4 regions of the Cronobacter sp. 153480017-3 genome follow, and region 2 is predicted to be linked to each of the others. Evidence: predicted binding sites of a transcription regulator. Region 2 holds the regulator's gene; each other region holds the start of a gene.
The links. The regulator Fur, encoded in region 2, represses iron uptake genes when iron is present. The targets are predictions, from matches to a motif close to ATAATAATGAGAACNACTATCAA.

Region 1 (5,529 bases), on a different contig from region 2:
GCAAAAAGTGCGGTCATACCTGTTTTCAGAGTCGGAGCGATGCTGCAGGGATTTACAGGTCCGTAATATTACTGCAACAGGCCACTACGGCCCCGATCGTGAAGGAGATAAGTATGTTCAGGTCACTGATTCTTGCAGCAGCGTTACTGGCGGGCACCGCGCCGCTTATCGCCAGCGCTGGTGAAATCACCCTGTTGCCATCCATCAAATTACAAATTGGCGATCGCGACAATTACGGTAACTACTGGGACGGCGGCCGCTGGCGCGACCGCGACTACTGGCGTAACCATTATGAGTGGCGCGGCGACCGCTGGTGGCGTCATGACAATGGCCTGCACCGCGGATGGGATAAACATCGCGGCTGGGATGACCGCCGGGCGTATGAACGCGGCTATCGTGAAGGCTGGAACGATCGCGACGACCGTCGCGGCTGGGGTAAACATGGCCGCGGACATGGGCATCACCACTGATTTCACACGCTACATCACAAAAAAGGCAGGCTTAGCGCCTGCCTTTTTTACGTCTTTTACGTCGCTATAACCCAAGCGCCGTGCCCACCAGCAGCCAGATATTCAGCGCCACCACCAGCACGACAATCGCCCACCCGGTACGTTTCACCCACGGCGTGTTGACCAGCTCGCCCATCAGCGCTTTATTGCTGGTAAAGAACAGCAGCGGCACCAGCGCCAGCGCGATACCAAAGCTCAGCAGCACCTGGCTCATCACCAGAATACGCGTCGGATCAAGCCCCATCAGAATAACGATAAACGACGGCGCCATGGTGACCGCGCGACGCACCCAGAGCGGAATACTGAAGCGTACAAACCCCTGCATCACTACCTGGCCTGCCAGCGTGCCCACCACTGTGGAAGAGAGACCCGCCGCTACCAGACTTAACCCAAAAATGGTCGCCGCCGCGTGGCTCAGTAGCGGTTCGAGCGTCAGATACGCCTGATCAAGCTCCGCCACTTTGGTGTGGCCGCTAAAGTGAAACGCCGCCGCCGCGGTCGCCATCATCGCCAGATTCACAAAACCGGCGATGGTCATGGCGATCGCCACGTCCCATTTGGTCGCCGAGTAGCGCTCTTTGCGCGAGCCGTCATGCAGGTTTTGCGTGAGCGACGAGTGCAGATAGATAACGTGCGGCATGATGGTCGCCCCCAGCACGCCTGCGGCCAGGAACACCGCTTCGGACGTCGGCAGGCTTGGGATCAGCATCCCTTTGCCGAGCTCCGCCAGTTTCGGCTGTGAGAAGAAGAGCTCGACGATATAGGCCGCCGCCACAAACAGCAGCAGCCCGCCGATGACTTTCTCAAGCGGCTTTTGCCCGCGCTTTTGCAGCATCAGGATCAGAAACGTGGCGATACCCGTCAGTACCGCGCCCTGCAGAAGCGATACGCCAAGAATGAGTTTAAAGCCTATCGCCGCGCCAATAAATTCCGCGAGATCGGTCGCCATCGCGATGATCTCCGCCTGCACCCAGTAAAACCAGACAACCGGGCGCGGATAGTGATCGCGAATTTGCTCGGCGAGATTTTTGCCCGTCGCGATGCCAAGCTTGGCCGAGAGTACCTGAATCAGCATCGCCATCAGGTTCGCCCAGACGACGACCCACAACAGCTGATAGCCAAAGCTCGCGCCTGCCTGAATATTGGTCGCAAAGTTACCCGGATCGATATAGCCAATGGCAGCGATGAAAGCTGGCCCCATCAGCGCCAGCCTTAACTTCCGCGCTGTACGGCCACGATTTTGCTCAACGCGAGTGTGGTTCATGCTCTGCCTCTGAAATATAGCCTTTGCTATGTTTCATGCTACCAAAATGAGAATGATTATCAAGTTCATTAAACCGGACAATCCTTAATGGCTCTGATAGCTGAAATCAATGAAAGGTGGGTTAAGATCGAGGAATACGCGGAAAATTCTTTGCCGTGCGCCCACGTATGTTAAAAGTGTAGCAGCAAAAGATAACCTTTCACTGCTTTACGCAACATAACATTTTTGTATGTTTGATCACTCTTTTAGCGTTTGGTCACATGACGTAACTATAGTGTGTTGCAGATCTCGTTTTCTAAATGGTTGTTGCATAGAATGTGCACGGAAATTAAACCTGCCTCATATTTGGAGCAAATATGTCCCGCGTTCTTCATTTCGTTTTGGCGCTCGCCGTTGTAGCGCTGCTTGCTTTGCTGGTCAGTCATGACCGCAAAAAAATTCGTCTGCCTTATATTGGCCTGCTGCTGGTGATTGAAGTGCTGCTGGCCTGGTTCTTCCTTAATTCAAATATTGGCCTGGGCTTTGTTAAAGGCTTTGCCGATATGTTTGAAAAACTGCTCGGCTTTGCTAATGAAGGGACAAACTTTGTCTTCGGCAAAATGAACGATGAAGGTCTGGCATTCTTCTTCCTGAAAGTGCTTTGCCCTATCGTTTTTATCTCTGCGTTAATCGGTATTCTGCAACACATTCGCGTACTGCCGATTGTTATCCGGGCTATCGGTACGGTTCTCTCTAAAGTGAACGGTATGGGTAAACTGGAATCCTTTAACGCGGTAAGCTCGCTGATTCTGGGACAATCAGAAAACTTTATCGCCTATAAGGATATTCTCGGCAAAATGTCACGCAACCGTATGTACACCATGGCCGCAACTGCGATGTCCACGGTGTCCATGTCTATCGTCGGCGCGTACATGACCATGCTGAAACCGCAGTACGTGGTGGCGGCGCTGATCCTGAATATGTTCAGTACCTTTATCGTCCTCTCCATCATCAACCCGTACCGCGTTGAGAATGAAGAAGATTTGCAGATGTCTAACCTGCATGAAGGGCAGAGCTTCTTCGAAATGCTGGGCGAGTACATTCTGGCAGGTTTCAAAGTGGCGATTATCGTAGCCGCGATGCTGATTGGCTTTATCGCGCTGATTTCTGGTCTGAACGCGCTGTTCGCCGCAGTGCTGGGCATCTCCTTCCAGGGTATTCTGGGCTACATCTTCTACCCGGTTGCCTGGGTGATGGGCGTGCCGGCTAACGAAGCGCTGCAGGTCGGCAGTATTATGGCGACTAAACTGGTCTCCAATGAATTCGTCGCGATGATGGATTTGCAGAAACTGGCAGGCACAATTTCTCCGCGCGCGGAAGGCATTCTGTCGGTATTCCTGGTGTCGTTCGCTAACTTCTCCTCTATCGGCATCATCGCTGGCGCTATCAAAGGCCTGAACGAAGAACAAGGCAATGTGGTTTCCCGCTTTGGCCTGAAGCTGGTGTACGGCTCTACGCTTGTGAGCGTGCTCTCTGCGTCCATCGCCGCACTCGTGCTGTAATCAAAACGATACTTAAAAACCGGGGCAAGCCCCGGTTTTTTTATGCCTCGCACTCAAGCCGTTCTGGCCGCCCCGGCAGATAGCCCTGAATATATTCCACGCCGAGCGCGAAGAGCAGATCGCGCTGCGCAGGCGTTTCCACAAACTCTGCCACGACAGTCAGCGAACGCGCCTTAGCCAGATCGCAAATCGATTTCACCACCAGCGCGTCAAAGGTATTGCTCACCACGTTACGTATAAAACAGCCGTCGATTTTAATAATGTCAGCCTGTAAATTTTTAAGCCGCTCGAAGTTAGCGTAACCGGTCCCAAAATCATCAATGGCGATGCAAAACCCTCGCGCCTGCAACAGCGAAATATTTTGAACGGTGTTTTCCGAGCCGGAGAGTGCCTGCTCTTCTGTTACCTCCAGGATCACCGCGCTGATGGGCACCCGGTAGCGCTCAAACAGTGCGATAGCCTGTTGAGCGATGCCCTGCTGTTCCAGCGTTAAGGGCATCAGGTTAACGGAGAAGCGCGCGCCAGGGCGCGTTTGCGGGTGGGTATGCAGGTAAATAAGGAGTTTCTCAAGCACCTGCATATCGAAACGCGCGCTGAGATTAAATCGGGTGATAAGAGGAATAAATTTGGCGGGCATGATGAGTTCGCCATCGCACTCAAGGCGCGCCAGGATCTCGGCATACCCCTCTCCTTGTGCGTTTTGTATCGGTTGTGCAAACAGCGTAACGCCCCCTTCTGAAAGCGCCTGTTTGACTTTCTGCAGCATAAGCACCGGCTCGCTGGTTTGCCCGGAAAGCCCCTGACTGCGACTCTCCAGCGCCACGACCGGATCGCCGGGGCCAGCAACCTCTGCCAGATAACTGAGTTGCCCAATGGTGCGGTAGAGCTCTTCCGGTGTCTGTGCCCGAGGCACGGGTGCCCAGGCGGCGCTATAGTCGAGTTCAAGCTGTGCGCCATTCCACTGGATGCGTTTGCTGTTCAGCAAATCCACCAGGTGGCGCAACCGGCTCTGCGGCTCGGGGCCTGCCAGATAAATGAGCAGGTCGCTGTCGGGCAACTGAAAGACTTTCTCACCGGTGTTAAGCCAGGGCAGCAGCAGCGTCGTGACCTCTTTTTTGCACTGAATGCGCATCATGAGGCCATAGTGACGGCTCAGAAACTCAAGATTAGCGACGCGCAGGCAGCAGAGCGCGCCCCCGGAGATGCCTTGCAGGTGCCGCTCCAGCGCACGCAGGTTCGGCAGGCGGGTAAGCGGGTCGGTCAAGGCGAGCATACGGTACTGCCGTTTCATCCATTCACTCTTGTTAAAAATGACCGTCATGAAACGCATTGAAACCGTAAATGCAATAAAGCCAGACAGCATAAACGCCAGTAAAAAGCCGTTTTTTTCAGCCGGTAAAAAGTTGCTGCTGCTGCCCAGTAATAATAACAATGAAAAAGACCACAACAGCGTAATTAACACCGGACCAATAAGGAAAATCCCAGCGGTAAATAAAACAAAGATGACCGGAAGGGTATAGATCGAAATTAAAAAAAGTTTAAAGGGCAGCAGGAAGAGTATCAGCAGAATGAAGACGCCCGCAAACCACCCTGCGGCCAGCACTTTCTTTTCAGGTGCCAGCAGCGGAATAACGCAACGATGCCAGAAAGCCCGCGCAAAAGCCGGGCTTAACGCCATACGAACGGGATAATAAAAAATATCGACAAAAATGACCGAGGCCGCCATTAACCCCTGCACGGTGACAACACTATAAAACGAGGTGCTTTCACCAAAGTAAGATGAAATAACCTCTGGATAATCAAGCCAGTAGCCTGAAACCACCATTAAAAACTTTATCAGGCAAGGGGCTAACAGACCGGGCAGAAATAGCCGCAGCCCGGTACTGTGACGGGAGATCGCAAAGCGCCAGCGCGGGCCTTTTAACGCGCGAAGAATAGCGCAAGTCAGAATCACCGGTAATAAAAAACTCGCGATAAACGCCAGCAGTTGTTGGCTATTTAACGGGAAAAACCAGCCATAAAAAAATAAAAAAGTGATGACCAGAGGGAATAATGCATAGCGACCGAAAAGATAAATCATCGCCAGCATCAGGCTTAGCGGTAAAAACGTTAAATATATTCCCGCGCCATCGACAATGGCTTTGGGAGATAACAGGCGCGCTAGCGGCAACAGCAGGACGCAGAGCAATAACGCGATGCCTGACTTACGCAAACC
Region 2 (5,529 bases):
ATATCGACGCCGTTGGCGGCCAGCACTTCCAGCACGGAAATAATCGCAGGCTCGGAGAGCGCGTGCGTATCTTTACCGACATAGCACGGCCCGGTGATGCCGTTTTTCGCACGCTCTTCGGCGATCGCCTGGGCTATCGCCAGAATGTGCGGTTCGTTAAAGCTGTGGCGCGCGGCGCTCCCACGGTGGCCGGACGTACCGAATTTCACCGCGTGTTCCGCATTACCCACTTCCGGCTTCAGCACGTAGTACTGCGCGGTGAGCTGGGCGACGTTGATTAAATCACTCTGTTGTGCAGGCTGTCCCGCACGGTTATTGACTGCCATGGCCTGGTCCTTCTGACGCAAGAGTTAAATGGTGCCGCAAACCTTCTCAATCAATTCCGCCGGGAACTGCATGGTCTGCATGATGTGTTCGATCATGCTGCATTTGCGGCCTGTATTCGTATTCGTAATCACCCAGTACGGTGTGCCCGGCACGTGGCGGGGTTTCGTCTGGTTGCCACTTTGCAGCAGCGTTTGCTCGTCACCGGCGAAATAGACGCGGGTACGGCCGTGTAACGACTCGGTCGCTTCGGCAAAAGCATTTGCATCCAGTGAATAGAGTGTAGACAGCACCAGCATAAAACGATTGACCGCGCGTTTTTGTTCGGCGTATTCATCCGATAACAGTAGCTCACGCATGGCTCGCACGCGGTCGCGCGCCGGGTTCACTGGCTTTTCAGGCTCAGCGGCGGGCGCAACAGGGGCGGGAGTCTCTGCTTTGGCGGGTGTAGCGGCTAACTGCGAGGAGGCGGAAAATTTCAACATGCGCCGTAAAATGTCGGACGCGCTTTCGCCAATATGCAGGGTGTGGCTGGCAATGTAGCGATACAGCTCGTCATCAACTTCAATCGTTTTCATCTTAATCCAGTGCGATATCTTTTCTGAATACAAGTCGTTGGGAGTATAAAGTTAAAACCCAACAGCGGATAGCGTCAAACCAGGAAGGCCGCAAAAGTCGGAATTAACTGGAACCTTGCAGCCGGGCGGCAGAATGGTCAACATGATAACCTAACCTGTCAGTCGCCAAAAAAGAACTTTGCCATGAAATTAAATACCCGCACGCAATCTGCGCAACAACCGACTCAAAATACACCGATTGTGTTAATTCACGGGCTGTTTGGCAGCCTGGATAACCTAGGCGTGCTGGCTCGCGATCTGGTGGCCGATCATGACGTTGTGCAGGTTGATTTGCGAAACCACGGGCTTTCCGGGCGCAGCGAGACGATGGATTATCCGGCGATGGCGCAGGATATTCTCGAAACGCTGGATGCGCTGGGGCTGAATAAGGTGATTCTTATCGGTCATTCAATGGGCGGCAAAGCGGCAATGGCGGTGACCGCCCTCGCGCCGGCGCGCATTGAAAAGCTGGTGGCGATTGATATCGCGCCGGTGGATTATCAGGTGCGCCGTCACGATGAAATATTCAATGCGGTGAACGCGGTGAGCGACGCGGGCGTTACCTCACGCCAGCAGGCGGCGGAGATTATGCGCCAGCATATCCGCGAGGAAGGCGTGGTGCAGTTTCTGCTGAAATCGTTTATCGATGGCGAGTGGCGCTTTAATGTGCCGGTGCTGTGGAATCAGTATTCGCATATCGTCGGCTGGGAAACGGTGCCTGCCTGGCACGGCCCGGCGCTGTTCATTCGCGGCGGCGCGTCGCCTTATGTGGAAGAAGCGCACCGCGAAGCGCTGCTCTCACAGTTCCCCAAAGCCCGCGCGCATGTGATTGCGGGTGCAGGCCACTGGGTGCATGCCGAAAAACCGCAGGCGGTGCTGCGCGCGATTCGTCGTTTTCTGGAAACTGATTAAAAACAGACCGACCGGCGCCGTCGCGCGCTGGATGCGTTGGCGCGCTTCGCTCCCTGATGTATGATGGCGCGCTGAAATACCGCCGGGCTCCGCCACGGCAGCCTGTTTCCCCTGTCTATACTCATACCATGGCAAAAGAACAAACGGACCGCACAACGCTCGATCTCTTCGCGGATGAACGCCGTCCGGGCAGACCGAAAACCAATCCGCTGTCGCGCGACGAACAGCTGCGCATCAATAAGCGCAACCAGCTTAAGCGTGACAAAGTTCGCGGGCTTAAGCGCGTGGAGCTGAAGCTGAACGCCGACGCGGTAGACGCGCTGAACCATCTCGCGCAGGCGCGCAATATTAGCCGCAGCGAGCTGATAGAAGCGATGCTGCTTGCGCAGCTGAAAGCCTTGCAGGAGTAAGGTCTGGTCTGAATTTTACCCAAAAGGACCGGGCAATGTAGCAGAGAGTGCACCCGGCGCCTGATAGCGTTTCCGCACCTTCTTCTGTTCTGCTATGATTGCCCTATCTGTGGGCGTTATGCCAGCACCATCACATTTAGATTCAAGAGGTTATTCTTCTTATGGCAATCGTAGGCATCTTTTTCGGCAGCGACACCGGCAATACCGAAAATATCGCAAAAATTATCCAGAAACAGCTCGGGACTGACGTTGCTGAAGTGCATGACATTGCTAAAAGCAGCAAAGAGGATCTGGAAGCATTCGATATTCTTCTGCTTGGCATCCCGACCTGGTACTACGGCGAAGCGCAGTGCGACTGGGACGATTTCTTCCCGACGCTCGAAGAAATTGACTTTAACGGCAAGCTGGTGGCGCTTTTCGGCTGCGGCGACCAGGAAGATTACGCAGAATATTTCTGCGACGCGCTGGGCACCATTCGCGACATCATCGAGCCGCGCGGTGCGACCATTGTTGGCCACTGGCCGACCGAAGGTTACCACTTTGAAGCTTCTAAAGGCCTCGCTGATGACGACCACTTCGTTGGTCTCGCGATTGACGAAGACCGCCAGCCGGAACTGACCGCGGAACGCGTTGAAAAATGGGTCAAACAGGTGTCCGAAGAGCTGCATCTGCAGGAAATCATCAACGCCTGATGATAAGCGGCGCGGGCACCGTTCCGCGCCGTTTGATAGATAAAAGCAATGAAAATAATTGCTACAAATTTTTAACTTTCCCTCACTACGCTGTACAATGGCTTTCTTAATTATCAGGCTCTCCACGTGAAAAACGCTGGCTGGCCCACGATTTTTAAGCCCTTTTTTGCCGGACGCTTGCGGTTTTCATTTAGGCATGTCAGTTCTATAATGAGACGCATTCATCTTCGGCGTATCCGATGTATCGCTCCCTTCCGGAGCGAGTCGTTAAGCAACAGGACAGATTCCGCATGACTGACAACAATACCGCATTAAAGAAGGCCGGCCTGAAAGTCACGCTTCCTCGATTAAAAATCCTCGAAGTGCTGCAGGAACCGGTCAATCATCATGTCAGTGCGGAAGACCTCTATAAGCGTCTGATTGACATGGGTGAAGAGATTGGCCTTGCCACGGTCTATCGCGTACTTAACCAGTTCGACGATGCCGGCATCGTCACTCGTCACAACTTTGAAGGCGGTAAATCCGTTTTCGAGCTGACGCAACAGCATCATCACGATCACCTGATTTGCCTCGATTGCGGCAAAGTGATCGAATTCAGTGATGATTCTATTGAAGCGCGTCAGCGTGAAATCGCCACGCGCCACGGCATCCGCCTGACCAACCACAGCCTCTATCTGTACGGTCACTGCGCCGATGGCGACTGCCGCGAAAATGAACACGCCCACGAGGCTGGCGGGAAATAACGCTCGCTATACTGCATTATCCCAGGCCGACATTTGTCGGCCTTTTTATTGCCTGAAACCCCTTTAACAAAAATATAGATGTATTTTTTTAGATAAAATTTGAAAACTAGAGTGTTTTAATACAGCGCACAATGCTTAATTAAACCACATATATTTTTTTAAATCGAAATTCAGAAAAGATAAATATCTTTATCACTCAATCGGTTAGAGATGAGATTATCCCTGTTTTTCCTTTTCTGTTCTCTGCCCCTTATTGCAGCCATAAAAAAGCATCCATTAAGATACAGCAACGATTTAATTTTATTTTATTAAGGTAACCAACATGGTCTTACCCCCTAAACCGCTTGCTGAGATTTACCGTATTGCGGATATTTTTAATAGCTACGGCAACTGGTCTCGTGCAGAGAAAAATACGCTGATCCCGCTTCGGGACGGGGAGATCTGCATCATTCGTGGCGGTCAGTTCTCTCTGATGCGCCAGAGTGACAGGCTGTTGCTGGAAAAAAGCAGCGCACCCTCTGTGCTGGGACTGGCGAGGAATTTAGGCAAAACTCAATTCGCCAAATTACAGGCTGATTCCGAATGCCATTACCAGTTAATTCCTTTTGATTATTTCATTCAGGAAATTGAGAAAAATCACTGCCAGTTACATCTGCTTATTTTGTCCTCATGGTTTATTAATATGCTTTGCTATCGCGAAGAAATTATGATGGGACGAAACAGCTACAGCATGATTAAAGCGAATATCGATTGTCTCGCGACAATGGATGAGTTCATGCGTAACCGGATTAACGTGGCCGACTATATCGTTAAAAAAACCAATCTTTCCCGCAGCATGGTGATGAAAACCCTTTCTCAGTTGCGCGGTGCGAAAAATATTGAGATAAGCAAAGGCAAACTGGTTGCGGTTCACCATCTGCCTGAATCGCTGTAGAGAGAGCGCCCGCTCATAAGAAAGCCAGCCCGGAGGCTGGCTTTTTATTGCGTTAGGGCTGTACGTTATCCACGCGGCTGTAACGTTTACCGTCGCTGCTCACGCTTCGTACCTGTACGGCACCCGTCACGCGTGGCGGCTTCGCATCATCGTAGCGCTGCCAGTGCGCGCCGCCATCAGTCGAGTATTCCATGCCGACACCTGGCAGACTGACGTTCATCTGCAACACGCCGTCGTGAATGCGCGCGCCCGGCACCGGCAGGCGGAATTGCACGCCCGCTTTTTCAAGCTTCGGCAGCTCACGGCTGCCCGCCAGGTTCGCAAAGCGCGTCCAGTCATCATGCAGCGCTTTTACATCCACCTGATGGGTTTCGCCGCCTTTATATTCGCGACCAGCCTGATAATCCTGCTCCCAGGCCGCGCGATGCCAGGCGCGTTCAGCTACAGCCAACAGACGCGGGTACATCATGTACTCCATTTGCTTATCGGTACGCACCACTTCGCTCCAGAGCTGCGCCGAGAGACCATACGCGCCTGGCCAGGGTTTGTCCGACTTAGCGCTGAACGCGTTGCCATCGCGATCGACCGATGTCTCGGCGTTTTGCGGGAGGTTATCCGGCGCGAAGCTGAAAATCTTACGTTCGTCGCTAAAGCGAGTGCCCCAGTAGTAGCCGCTCTCCGCCGGATTCACTTCGTTCGGGAAATCGAGGTAGACGTAATCGGGGTTAGAAACCACCACGCGGAAACCTTTATTCGCCCAGTCGTTCGCTGTATCAAAGCCTCCCCAGTAGAGCGTATCCCAGAAGTTGACGTTGACGTGCGAGGTGGCGAAAGCGCTCGCGTCTTTCGCGTCCTTAAGCCCGTCCTGCCACGCCTGCATGGTGTCGATGCCATGCG
Region 3 (5,529 bases), on a different contig from region 2:
GGTCAGTTCGTCCTTCAGACTGAAACTGGCCGCGTCAAATGGCGCTTCATGAATATTCTCGGCGGTATAAAGCGTGTTCAGCGTGCCGACGACCACTTCTTTCGCCATCGCGCCAGTGAATAACCCAACGGTGGCCTGCCAGTTATCTTCATGAACGCCGATCGGCGTTAAAAGCGGCGTCAGTACACGGCTGACGGAAGCCAGCGCGGAGTCGTTAATGTTGTCCACGGCCTTGCCACTGAACGAAAAGCTATTCAGCGCGCCAATGAACACACTGACAATGACGATGACTTTCCCCGCGCGCAGTACAAAGCCTTTCAGACGCTGCCAGGTTTGCAGCAGCAGGCTTTTCAGGTGCGGCACGTGGTATACAGGCAGCTCCATCACGAACGGCGTGGCTTCGCCTCGCATGATCGTATATTTCAGCATCAGGCCGGTCAGGATGGCCATCACAATGCCGAGCAGATAGAGCGAGAAGACCACCAGCGCGCCCTGCTGACCAAAAAAGGCAGCGGCAAACACGGCGAAAATCGCCAGACGCGCGCCGCAGGACATAAACGGCGCCATCATAATCGTCATCAGCCGTTCGCGCGGCGCATCCAGCGTACGGGCACCCATTACCGACGGCACGTTGCAGCCAAAGCCGACGATCAGCGGAACGAACGATTTACCCGGCAGGCCCAGCGCCTGCATCAGGCGATCCATCACAAACGCCGCGCGGGCCATATAACCCGAATCTTCAAGAAATGACAGAAACAGGTACATCATGCCTATCTGCGGCACAAGCGGCAGCACGGTATTTATACCGCCACCAATCCCCTGGGCCAGGAACAGCGTCAGCCAGGCGGGAAAATGCAACGTATAGCCGACCCATTGCAGCCCGTGAATGAACACGGCTACAGAACCCGCGTCGAAAATTGGCTGCAACGCGCCGCCGATGTTAATGGCGAGCAGAAACATCAGATACATCACGCCAAGAAAAATGGGCAGGCCCAGAAAGCGGTTGAGAATGATGTTATCCAGCGCGGCCGTGAGGCGGTGCGGTTCGGCGGTAAGGCTGTTGCTGACCGCATCGCAAATCGTCGAAATGCTCTGGTAGCGGGCGTCAACGATGTGCAGCGCCGGGTCGTTCAGCTCGCTTTCAAGCTGTGCCTGGATTTGCGGAAGCCGTGCCGCGGCATCGCCCGCGATGCCGCGGCTGTAAATATCGCCTTCAAGCATTTGCAGGGCGAGCCAGCGGCGCTGCTGGAGGGTGAGTTCGTGAGGCATCGCCGCCGCCAGCGTTTCGGCCGCGTCAACGAGCGGGGCGGGGTAATGCACACGCTCGATAGTCTCGTTGCGCGTGTGGCGATCAATCGTGAGCTTCAGGCTGTCTATCCCGCGTGCGCGGGTGGAGACCAGCGGCACCACCGGGCAGCCGAGGCGTTTCGCCAGCGCGTCGATATCAATGCGAATATTTTGCTTTTCAGCGATATCGAGCATGTTGAGCGCGACCACGCACGGGATGCCGAGCTCCAGCAGTTGCAGCGTCAGGTAGAGGTTGCGCTCAAGGTTGGAGGCGTCCACCACGTTTATCAGCATGTCCGCCTCGCCGCTAAGGATGTAGTGGCAGGCGATCTGTTCATCGAGCGAGGTTTGTGAGGAGATGGTGGTCAGAGAGTAGGTGCCAGGCAAGTCGACCAGCGTTACCTGATGATCGGTCGTCGCGAAGCTGCCTTCCTTGCGTTCGACCGTCACGCCGGCCCAGTTGCCCACGCGCTGCCGCGCACCGGTGAGCTGGTTAAATAGCGTGGTTTTGCCGGAATTGGGATTGCCGATTAAGCCGATGGTTAATTTTTTCATTTGCGTTAACTCAACACAGAAATAGTTCAGCGGGCTGCTTCAACCTGCAAAAGCGCCAGATCTTTTTTTCGCAGTACCAGGCTTACGCGTCGGGTTTCGATATGAATCGGGTCACCCAGCGGAGCCACGCGTTTTACCTCAAATGATGAGCCCGGCAGCATGCCGAGTGACAATAGTTTCTGGCGATAGGCCGGGCTGATTTCCCGGGCGAAACCCGTAATTTTCCAGCTGCTATTAGGTGTGAATTGCATAGGACCTGCTTATTCCGAATGCGCTCAGCGGCGGTGAACAGTGGCGATACAACGGCCGGGAGCCGATTATTGCGCGGGAAGGCGTTGTTTATCTGCTTAAGATGGTAATGAGAATGGTTTTTATCTTCAATAGAATATTGCAGCGCGGCGAGACTTTCTGAAGTTTATTTGTTCTGGCGCAAAAAATGCGGCATGGGGTATTTGCAATAAAAGTTTTCAATTTATTTATGCTTTATTTTTCATTTAATTAAATTTAAACGTACATACAATTTATTCCTCTGCGCGTTCGGCAGGTTATTTATTAGTGCCTGTTGTTATTAAAATGAAAAATGTAACCGCGCACATGTTGGCGTTTATTTCCGGATGTGAGGCTTTTTAAGGCGGCGAGGTGTTTTACCTGTCGAAGAAAGGCGGGTGCGCTGCGCTTACCCACCCTACAAATACGCAAACTGCCCTTTATGAATTGGCGGGTGCGCTGCGCTTACCCACCCTACAAATACGCAAACTGCCTTTTATGATGTGGTGGGTGCGCTGCGCTTACCCACCCTACAAATACGCAAACTGCCCGTTATGATGTGGCGGGTGCGCTGCGCTGCGTTTACCCACCCTACGGAACCAAAAAGCCTGCCGAAACGTAGGGCGGGTAAGCGCAGCGCACCCGCCAATGGCACCCTCCAAAAATAATAAAAAAGGCCAGTTTCCCGACCTTTCTTGTTCCATAACTGCGGATTACCGCTTTTTACCGAACGCGGCGGCGAGCGCGTCGCTCATCGCGCTGTTGCCGCCTGCGTTGCTGTCGCGCGCCGGTTTACGGTTATTCTGGGCCGGACGCTTTTGCGTCTCGCGGTTATTACCGCCGCCGCGCCGCGCGTTGCCTTCGCCGGGTTGCTCGTCAAGACGCATGGTTAGCGCGATACGCTTACGCGGCAAATCGACTTCCAGCACTTTCACCTTTACGATATCGCCCGCTTTCACCACGGTGTGCGGATCCTCGACGAATTTGTCGGAGAGCGACGAGATATGCACCAGACCATCCTGATGCACGCCGATATCCACAAACGCGCCGAAATTGGTCACGTTGGTCACCGCGCCTTCCAGCACCATGCCTGGCTGCAGATCGTTCATCGTCTCCACGCCTTCGGCGAACTGAGCGGTTTTAAATTCCGGACGCGGGTCGCGGCCGGGTTTTTCCAGTTCTTTGATAATGTCGGTCACGGTCGGCACGCCGAAACGCTCGTCGGTAAAATCTACCGCCTTCACGTTACGCAACGCGCTGCTGTTGCCCATCAGATCGCGCAGCGACTGCTCCGTCGCCGCCAGAATGCGCTCCACCACCGGATAGGCTTCCGGGTGAACCGTTGAGGCGTCGAGTGGGTTATCGCCGTGGTTAATACGCAGGAAGCCCGCGCACTGCTCAAATGCTTTCGGCCCCAGACGGCTGACTTTCAGCAACTGCTGGCGGTTGCGGAACTGACCGTTCTCATCGCGCCAGGCCACAATATTCTGCGCCATCATGCGCGTCAGGCCCGCCACGCGGGTCAGCAGCGGCACCGACGCGGTGTTGAGATCGACGCCCACAGCGTTCACGCAGTCTTCCACTACCGCATCGAGTTTGCGCGCCAACTGGCTCTGGCTAACGTCATGCTGATACTGGCCCACGCCGATAGATTTCGGGTCGATTTTCACCAGTTCTGCCAGCGGATCCTGCAGACGACGCGCGATAGAGACCGCGCCGCGCAGCGATACATCGAGATCCGGGAACTCCTGCGCCGCCAGCTCAGAGGCGGAATACACCGACGCACCCGCTTCGCTGACAATCACTTTCTGCGCCGTCACTTTCGGGAACTGCTTCTGCACGTCGAGGAAGAAACGCTCGGTTTCGCGCGAGGCGGTGCCGTTGCCGATAGCGACCAGCTCCACATTGTGCTTCTCGCACAGCGCGGCGATGACGACCGCCGCTTTTGCCGCCTGGCCGGTGTGCGGATAGACGGTATCGGTCGCGACCAGTTTGCCGGTGGCGTCAACCACCGCCACTTTAACGCCGGTACGCAGGCCCGGATCGAGGCCCATTGTGGCGCGCAGCCCTGCAGGCGCGGCCATCAGCAGGTCATGCAGGTTACGGGCGAACACGTTAATCGCCTCGTCTTCGGCGCGCTCGCGCAGCGTGCTCATCAGCTCGGTTTCCAGATGCATCAGCACTTTGATGCGCCAGGTCCAGCTCACCACGCCTTTACGCCAGCTGTCGGCCGGGGCGTTATTCAGGCGCAGCCCTAAATGATCGGTAATAATCTGTTCGCAGTAGCTTTCGCGCGGCGGCTCGTCGAATTGCGGGTCAGCGTTCAGCGAAAGCTGCAATACCCCCTCGTTGCGTCCGCGGAACATTGCCAGCGCGCGGTGCGACGGCACCGAGGCGATCGGTTCGTGATGGGCGAAGTAGTCGCGGAATTTCGCGCCTTCTTCCTCTTTGCCTGGCACCACGGTGGACACCAGATGCGCGTTTTTCCACAGGTAGTCGCGCACTTTGGCGAGCAGCGCCGCGTCTTCGGCAAAGCGCTCCATCAGGATATAACGCGCGCCGTCGAGCGCGGCTTTGGTGTCGGCCACGCCGTTATCGGCGTTAATAAATTTTGCGGCTTCCGCTTCCGGGTCGTGAGACGGCTCGTTCCACAACAGGTCAGCGAGCGGCTCAAGGCCCGCTTCAATCGCTATCTGCCCGCGGGTACGGCGCTTCGGTTTGTAAGGCAGGTAGAGATCTTCAAGCTCGGTTTTGCTCTGGGTGCCGGTAATGGCCGCCTGAAGTTCATCGGTCAGTTTGCCCTGATCGGCAATCGATTTGAGGATAGCCGCACGGCGCTCTTCGAGTTCGCGCAGATAACCCAGACGCGTCTCCAGCTGGCGCAACTGGGTGTCGTCCAGACCGCCGGTGACCTCCTTACGATAGCGTGCGATAAACGGCACGGTGTTCCCTTCATCAAGCAGGCGAATGGCAGCGTCTACCTGTTCAGCCCTGGCCTGAAGCTCACTGGCGATAATACGACTGAGCGAATCATTCATCATGGCAATATCATCTGTTATGTACAAAAAGTCAGGGCACAGTTATACGGACTGAAAGGTAAAAATGCCAGCCGTAGCCGCGCCCGCGGCGGGTTTCGGAGCTATCCGCAAAGGGCTTACTTCACATACTCAATGGCGTTTACATACCAGGTGGCTTCGCCGCCCGGCGTCTGGACGGTCGCCACGTCGCCTTCCTCTTTTTTGAGCAGCGCGCGGGCCATGGGGGAATCGATAGAGATGTAATCTTTGCGCCCGAAAATCTCGTCATAGCCGACGATACGAAAACGCTTCACGTCGCCGTCGTCATTTTCCACCTCAACCCAGGCGCCGAAAAAGACTTTGCCTTCTTGCTGCGGCGAATAATCGACGATTTTCAGGTTCT
Region 4 (5,529 bases), on a different contig from region 2:
GCAACAGCGGCAACCCGTTCCGTCAGTAATCGCTGTGGCGGGAGGCGCAACGGCCTCCCGCCTGAACGTAAGTCAACGTAAAGATCCCCGCCCCCTCCGGCCTCCCGCTTTAATTTCAACCACTCATCCACTATCCTGAGCACCATAACTGTGCAATACCACTGGGTCAGGATGCAGGCATGAAACGGACAAAACAGATTAACCGCGCGATGTTTCGCAAAAGCTGGAACGCGCGTCATTTAACGCCGGTGGCCTTCGCGGTCACCGCAGCATTCATGCTGGCGGGTTGCGAAAAGAGCGATGAAACCGTCCAGCTTTATCAAAACGCAGACGACTGCTCGGCGGCCAACCCCGGCAAAAGGGCTGAATGCACCACCGCGTATAACAACGCCCTGAAAGAGGCGGAACGCACCGCGCCGAAATACGCCACTCGTGAAGACTGCGTGGCGGAATTTGGCGAAGATCAGTGCAAACAAGTCAATAACACCAATACCAGCCAGGCCACGCAGCAGACCGGCAGCATGTGGATGCCGCTGATGGCGGGTTACATGATGGGCCGTCTGATGGGCGGCGGCATGGGATTCGCCCAACAACCGCTGTTCAGCTCGCGCAACCCGGCAAGCCCGGCTTACGGTAAATATACCGACGCCAGCGGCCGTAATTACGGCGCCGCGCAGCCGGGCCGTACCATGACCGTACCGAAATCGGCGATGGCACCGAAACCAGCGACCACCTCAACCATCACCCGCGGTGGTTTTGGTGATTCCGTCGCGAAACAGGCCACGATGCAGCGCAGCGCGGCGGGTTCTTCTTCTCGTTCAATGGGCGGCTGACACATGGAAAGAATCGCTATCAGCGAGCGCCCGGACTGGCGCGATAAGGCCACGGAGTACGGTTTTAACTTTCACACCATGTACGGCGAGCCATACTGGTGCGAAGACGCGTACTACCGCCTGACGCTGGCGCAGGTCGAAAAGCTCGAAGAGGTGACGGCCGAGCTGCACCAGATGTGCTTACAGGTGGTGGAGAAAGTGGTCGCGAGCGACGCGCTGATGACCAAATTCCGCATTCCGAAGCACACGTGGGAGTTTGTACGTCAGTCCTGGCGCAGCGGCCAGCCGTCGCTCTATTCGCGTCTCGATCTCGCCTGGGACGGACGCGGCGAGCCAAAACTTCTCGAAAATAACGCCGATACGCCGACCTCTTTATATGAAGCGGCATTCTTTCAGTGGATCTGGCTCGAAGATCAGCTGCGCGCCGGGAATCTCCCGCAGGGCAGCGATCAGTTCAATAGCCTCCAGGAGAAGATCATCGAGCGTTTCGGCGAGCTGAAAGCGCAGTACGGCTTTAACCGTCTGCATCTCGCCTGCTGTCGCGATACGGTGGAAGATCGCGGCACGGTGCAGTATTTACAGGATTGCGCCAGCGAAGCCGGGATCGAGAACGATTTTCTGTTTATCGAAGATATCGGCCTTGGCGAAAAGGGGCAGTTTACCGATCTCCAGGATCAGGTCATCAGTAACCTGTTTAAGCTCTATCCGTGGGAGTACATGCTGCGCGAAACCTTCTCCACCAAGCTTGAGGACGCGGGCGTGCGCTGGCTGGAGCCGGCGTGGAAGAGCATTATCTCCAACAAAGCGCTGCTGCCGCTGCTGTGGGAACTCTACCCAAATCACCCTAACCTGCTGCCGGCGTACTTCAGCGAAGATAACCCGCCGCCGATGGAAAAATATGTGGTGAAGCCCATTTTCTCCCGCGAAGGCGCTAACGTGTCGATCGTTGAAAACGGCCAGACTATCGCGCAGGTGGAAGGCCCGTATGGCGAAGAAGGCACCATCGTGCAGCAGTTCCATCCGCTGCCGAAATTCGGTGACAGCTACACGCTTATCGGCAGCTGGCTTATCAACGATCAGCCAGCCGGGATCGGCATTCGTGAAGACAGAGCGCTGATAACCCAGGATCTCTCCCGCTTCTATCCGCACCTGTTTGTGGAATAACCGAAATGGCGCCCCAGGGCGCCATGGTTAACCCACCTGCACCGATAACATACTCAACGACGCCATTTCCAGCCCATCGACCGGGATGCTGATGTTTTCGCTGCCGTCCCACGCGCCGAGCGTGTACAGCAGCGGCAGGAAGTGCTCTGCCGTCGGGTTCGACAGGCTGCCGCCGGGGTGCGCCAGATAGTTGACCAGCGGGTGTGCCGCCGCCTCGCCGCGCCACGTCAGATTATCTTTAACAAAGTTATTGAACGACTCCGCCCACGCATACGGTTCGCCTTCGCCATGCCAGCGCGCGGTACGCAGGTTATGAACGACATTGCCGCTCGCCACCAGCATAACGCCTTCGTCACGTAATGCCGCAAGGCGCTGGCCCATCTGATAGTGCCAGACCGGGGGTTTGGTGCTGTCTATACTCAGTTGCACCAGCGGAATATCGGCCTGCGGATACATTTTTATCAGTACGCCCCAGGCACCGTGGTCAAAGCCCCAGGCTTCTTTATCAAGCGTGACTGGCAGCGGCGCCAGGAGATCGACCACGCGCTGTGCCAGCGTGGGCGAGCCGGGCGCAGGGTAGTGTGTATCGTACAGCGCCTGCGGGAAACCGCCGAAATCGTGAATGGTTTGCGGCTGCTCCATCGCGGTGACGCCGGTGCCGCGCGTAAACCAGTGTGCCGAGACCATCACAATGGCTTTCGGACGCGGCAGCGTTTCGCCAAGCGTGCGCCAGGCGCGGGTATAACGGTTATCTTCCAGCACGTTCATCGGGCTGCCGTGGCCCAGAAACAGTGCGGGCATGCGAGTGGAAGCAGTCATTTTTATATCCTGAAACGGTAAAATCAATAACGCTACCTTACGCTTATCGCACACAGAAAGAACGGAGATAACCGTGATGAAGACCGTCAGAAAATTTGAATGTAAGTAATCTGTAAAAGCCACGGACGGGCCTCGACTTTTCCGTTCCGCCCGATAAATTAATGATAATTATTATCAAAAAGGAGTGTTCGATGTCAGTGCCTCTGATCCTGACCTTACTGGCGGGTGGCGCCACGTTTATCGGCGCGCTGCTCGGTGTGCTGGGGCAGAAGCCCTCCAACCGGCTGCTGGCCTTCTCGCTGGGCTTTGCCGCAGGCATTATGCTGCTGATTTCGCTAATGGAAATGTTGCCCGCCGCGCTCGGCGAAGACGGCATGTCACCGGTGCTGGGGTATGGCATGTTTATCGTCGGCCTGCTCGGCTATTTCGCGCTCGATCGTATATTGCCGCACGCGCACCCGCAGGATCTTATCGACTCGCCGCCGGCCCATGCGTCACGCAATCTGCGCCGCACCGCGCTTTTGCTGACGCTTGGCATCAGCCTGCATAACTTCCCGGAAGGTATCGCCACCTATGTGACGGCCAGCACCAACCTGGAGCTGGGCTTCGGAATTGCGCTCGCCGTCGCCTTACACAACATCCCGGAAGGACTGGCGGTGGCGGGCCCGGTTTACGCGGCCACCGGCTCGCGCCGTAAAGCGGTTATCTGGGCGGGGCTCTCCGGGATGGCCGAAATTCTGGGCGGCGTGCTGGCGTGGCTTATTCTCGGCACAATGGTGTCGCCGGTGGTCATGGCGGCGATTATGGCGGCAGTCGCCGGGATCATGGTGGCGCTGTCGGTGGATGAGCTGATGCCGCTTGCCAAAGAGATCGATCCGCATAACAACCCGAGCTACGGCGTGCTGTGCGGCATGTCAGTGATGGGATTAAGCCTGACGCTGCTGCAAACGAGCGGCCTTAGCGGCTAATAAAAAAGCCCGGTCTGACCGGGCTTTCAGAAGCATTCAGGCCCGGCGCTCGCCGGGCTTTTTGTCAGCTCGCTTTGCGCTCCTGCGCCTGGCGATAGCTCACTAAATCTTCAATGGTTACGACCGGCATATTGTGTTCGCGGGCAAACGCGATGCACTCCGGCGCGCGCGCCATGGTGCCGTCGTCGTTAGTCAGTTCGCACAGCACGCCTGCCGGTTTAAAGCCCGCCAGCGAGACTAAATCGATAGTCGCTTCGGTGTGGCCGCCGCGGGTCAGTACGCCGCCCGGCTGCGCGCGCAGCGGGAAAACGTGGCCAGGACGGTGCAGATCGGACGGTTTCGCGTCGTCGGCAATCGCCGCGCGAATGGTCGTGATGCGGTCGGCGGCGGAAACGCCAGTGGTCACGCCGTGTGCCGCTTCGATGGTGACGGTAAAACCGGTGCCGAACGCGCTGGTGTTGTTTTCCACCATCATCGGCAGGTCAAGCTGTTTACGGCGTTCTTCGGTCAGGCACAGGCAGACGATGCCGCTGCCGTGACGGATGGTCAGCGCCATCTGTTCAACGGTCATGGTTTCGGCGGCGAAAATCATGTCGCCTTCGTTTTCACGGTTCTCGTCATCAAGCACCATCACACCGCGCCCTTCGCGCAGTGCGGCGATCGCGTTTTCCACGCGTTCAAAAGCGGTGCCAAAAGCAGAAAGAAGCGTCTGATTCATGGTAAAGAAACCTCATTAATTATATGGATTACCAGAATCAGGGCGGTCTTAGGAGTGCCGGCAAGCGGCAAGCAAAATAACGTGAGTGGGCGCAAGCCCAGGCAGATCGTTACCCTCTCCCATCCGGACTTTAACCGTCGGCCCCGGAATTACACCGGATCTGCTGACCTTCAGAAACAACCTGAAGCGCTCGCGGGCTTTCAGTTTATCTTGCGTCTTCGCTTTCGCGCTGGAGCAGAACAAGCCTGATTTACCGCCGGTGGGGAATTTCACCCCGCCCTGAGAATAAGCGGGATAACTATAACGCCATTGATAATCGTCGGCAATGCATGAGATTCAAACATTTCCGGTTTATACCCTTCCGATCAGCGATTACAATTACTCTTCAGACCATACCAGATCAGGGAAACCGCTATGATTGACCCGAAGAAAATTGAACAGATCGCCCGTCAGGTCCATGAATCGATGCCAAAAGGGATCCGTGAGATCGGGGAAGATGTTGAGAAGAAAATCCGCCAGGTACTGCAGGCTCAGCTGTCTCGCCTGGATCTGGTGAGTCGTGAGGAGTTTGACGTGCAGACGCAGGTACTGCTGCGCACTCGCGAGAAACTGACAGCGCTGGAGCAGCGTCTGACCGCGCTGGAATCGCGTGGTGCTGCGGCCTCCGCGCCGGCTGACACCTCAGCAACCACGACCGCAGGCAGCGCCAGCGCGCCCGTGACCGCCGTGACGCCGCCGCCTGCCATCCCGCCGGTCGATAGCCTCGACAAACAGGACTGACAGAAACGACAACGCCCCCTGCCAGGCAAGGGGCGTTCGTGCAACGTGCGTTAGCTGTTCTTCTGGATCTTCTTGATGATATTGGTGGTCGAGCAGCCATCTTCGAAGTTCAGCACCATGACGTCCCCGCCATTCGCCCACACCTCTTTGCTGCCCGCGATATCTTCAGGTTTGTAGTCGCCACCTTTAACCAGCAGATCCGGCAGGATTTCACTAATCAGCCGCTGCGGCGTGTCTTCTTCAAACG

Region 1: the regulator Fur is predicted to act here: its motif matches at 1,814-1,836, upstream of ACUW6V_RS14645 (Nramp family divalent metal transporter).
Region 3: the regulator Fur is predicted to act here: its motif matches at 2,195-2,217, upstream of feoA (ferrous iron transporter A).
Region 4: the regulator Fur is predicted to act here: its motif matches at 2,972-2,994, upstream of zupT (zinc transporter ZupT).

Annotation. Positions count from the first base shown of each region.
Region 1 covers NZ_JBSEYN010000006.1:145,368-150,896, forward strand. Annotated here, with positions in the region: gene ACUW6V_RS14640 (DUF2502 domain-containing protein) at 114-470, shown strand; gene ACUW6V_RS14645 (Nramp family divalent metal transporter) at 535-1,773, opposite strand; gene ACUW6V_RS14650 (NupC/NupG family nucleoside CNT transporter) at 2,130-3,314, shown strand; gene ACUW6V_RS14655 (sensor domain-containing phosphodiesterase) at 3,355-5,529, opposite strand, start outside.
Region 2 covers NZ_JBSEYN010000002.1:150,961-156,489, reverse strand. Annotated here, with positions in the region: gene pgm (phosphoglucomutase (alpha-D-glucose-1,6-bisphosphate-dependent)) at 1-326, opposite strand, end outside; gene seqA (replication initiation negative regulator SeqA) at 351-902, opposite strand; gene ybfF (esterase) at 1,086-1,853, shown strand; gene ybfE (LexA regulated protein) at 1,982-2,263, shown strand; gene fldA (flavodoxin FldA) at 2,425-2,955, shown strand; gene fur (ferric iron uptake transcriptional regulator) at 3,246-3,698, shown strand; gene ACUW6V_RS05190 (helix-turn-helix domain-containing protein) at 4,021-4,632, shown strand; gene ACUW6V_RS05185 (beta-N-acetylhexosaminidase) at 4,685-5,529, opposite strand, start outside.
Region 3 covers NZ_JBSEYN010000004.1:90,625-96,153, reverse strand. Annotated here, with positions in the region: gene feoB (Fe(2+) transporter permease subunit FeoB) at 1-1,842, opposite strand, end outside; gene feoA (ferrous iron transporter A) at 1,869-2,093, opposite strand; gene ACUW6V_RS11230 (Tex family protein) at 2,823-5,150, opposite strand; gene greB (transcription elongation factor GreB) at 5,264-5,529, opposite strand, start outside.
Region 4 covers NZ_JBSEYN010000003.1:296,791-302,319, forward strand. Annotated here, with positions in the region: gene tolC (outer membrane channel protein TolC) at 1-29, shown strand, start outside; gene ACUW6V_RS09235 (DUF1190 family protein) at 180-833, shown strand; gene ACUW6V_RS09240 (glutathionylspermidine synthase family protein) at 837-1,997, shown strand; gene ygiD (4,5-DOPA-extradiol-dioxygenase) at 2,025-2,816, opposite strand; gene zupT (zinc transporter ZupT) at 3,008-3,784, shown strand; gene ribB (3,4-dihydroxy-2-butanone-4-phosphate synthase) at 3,849-4,502, opposite strand; FMN riboswitch at 4,610-4,793, opposite strand; gene ubiK (ubiquinone biosynthesis accessory factor UbiK) at 4,917-5,282, shown strand; gene hldE (bifunctional D-glycero-beta-D-manno-heptose-7-phosphate kinase/D-glycero-beta-D-manno-heptose 1-phosphate adenylyltransferase HldE) at 5,333-5,529, opposite strand, start outside.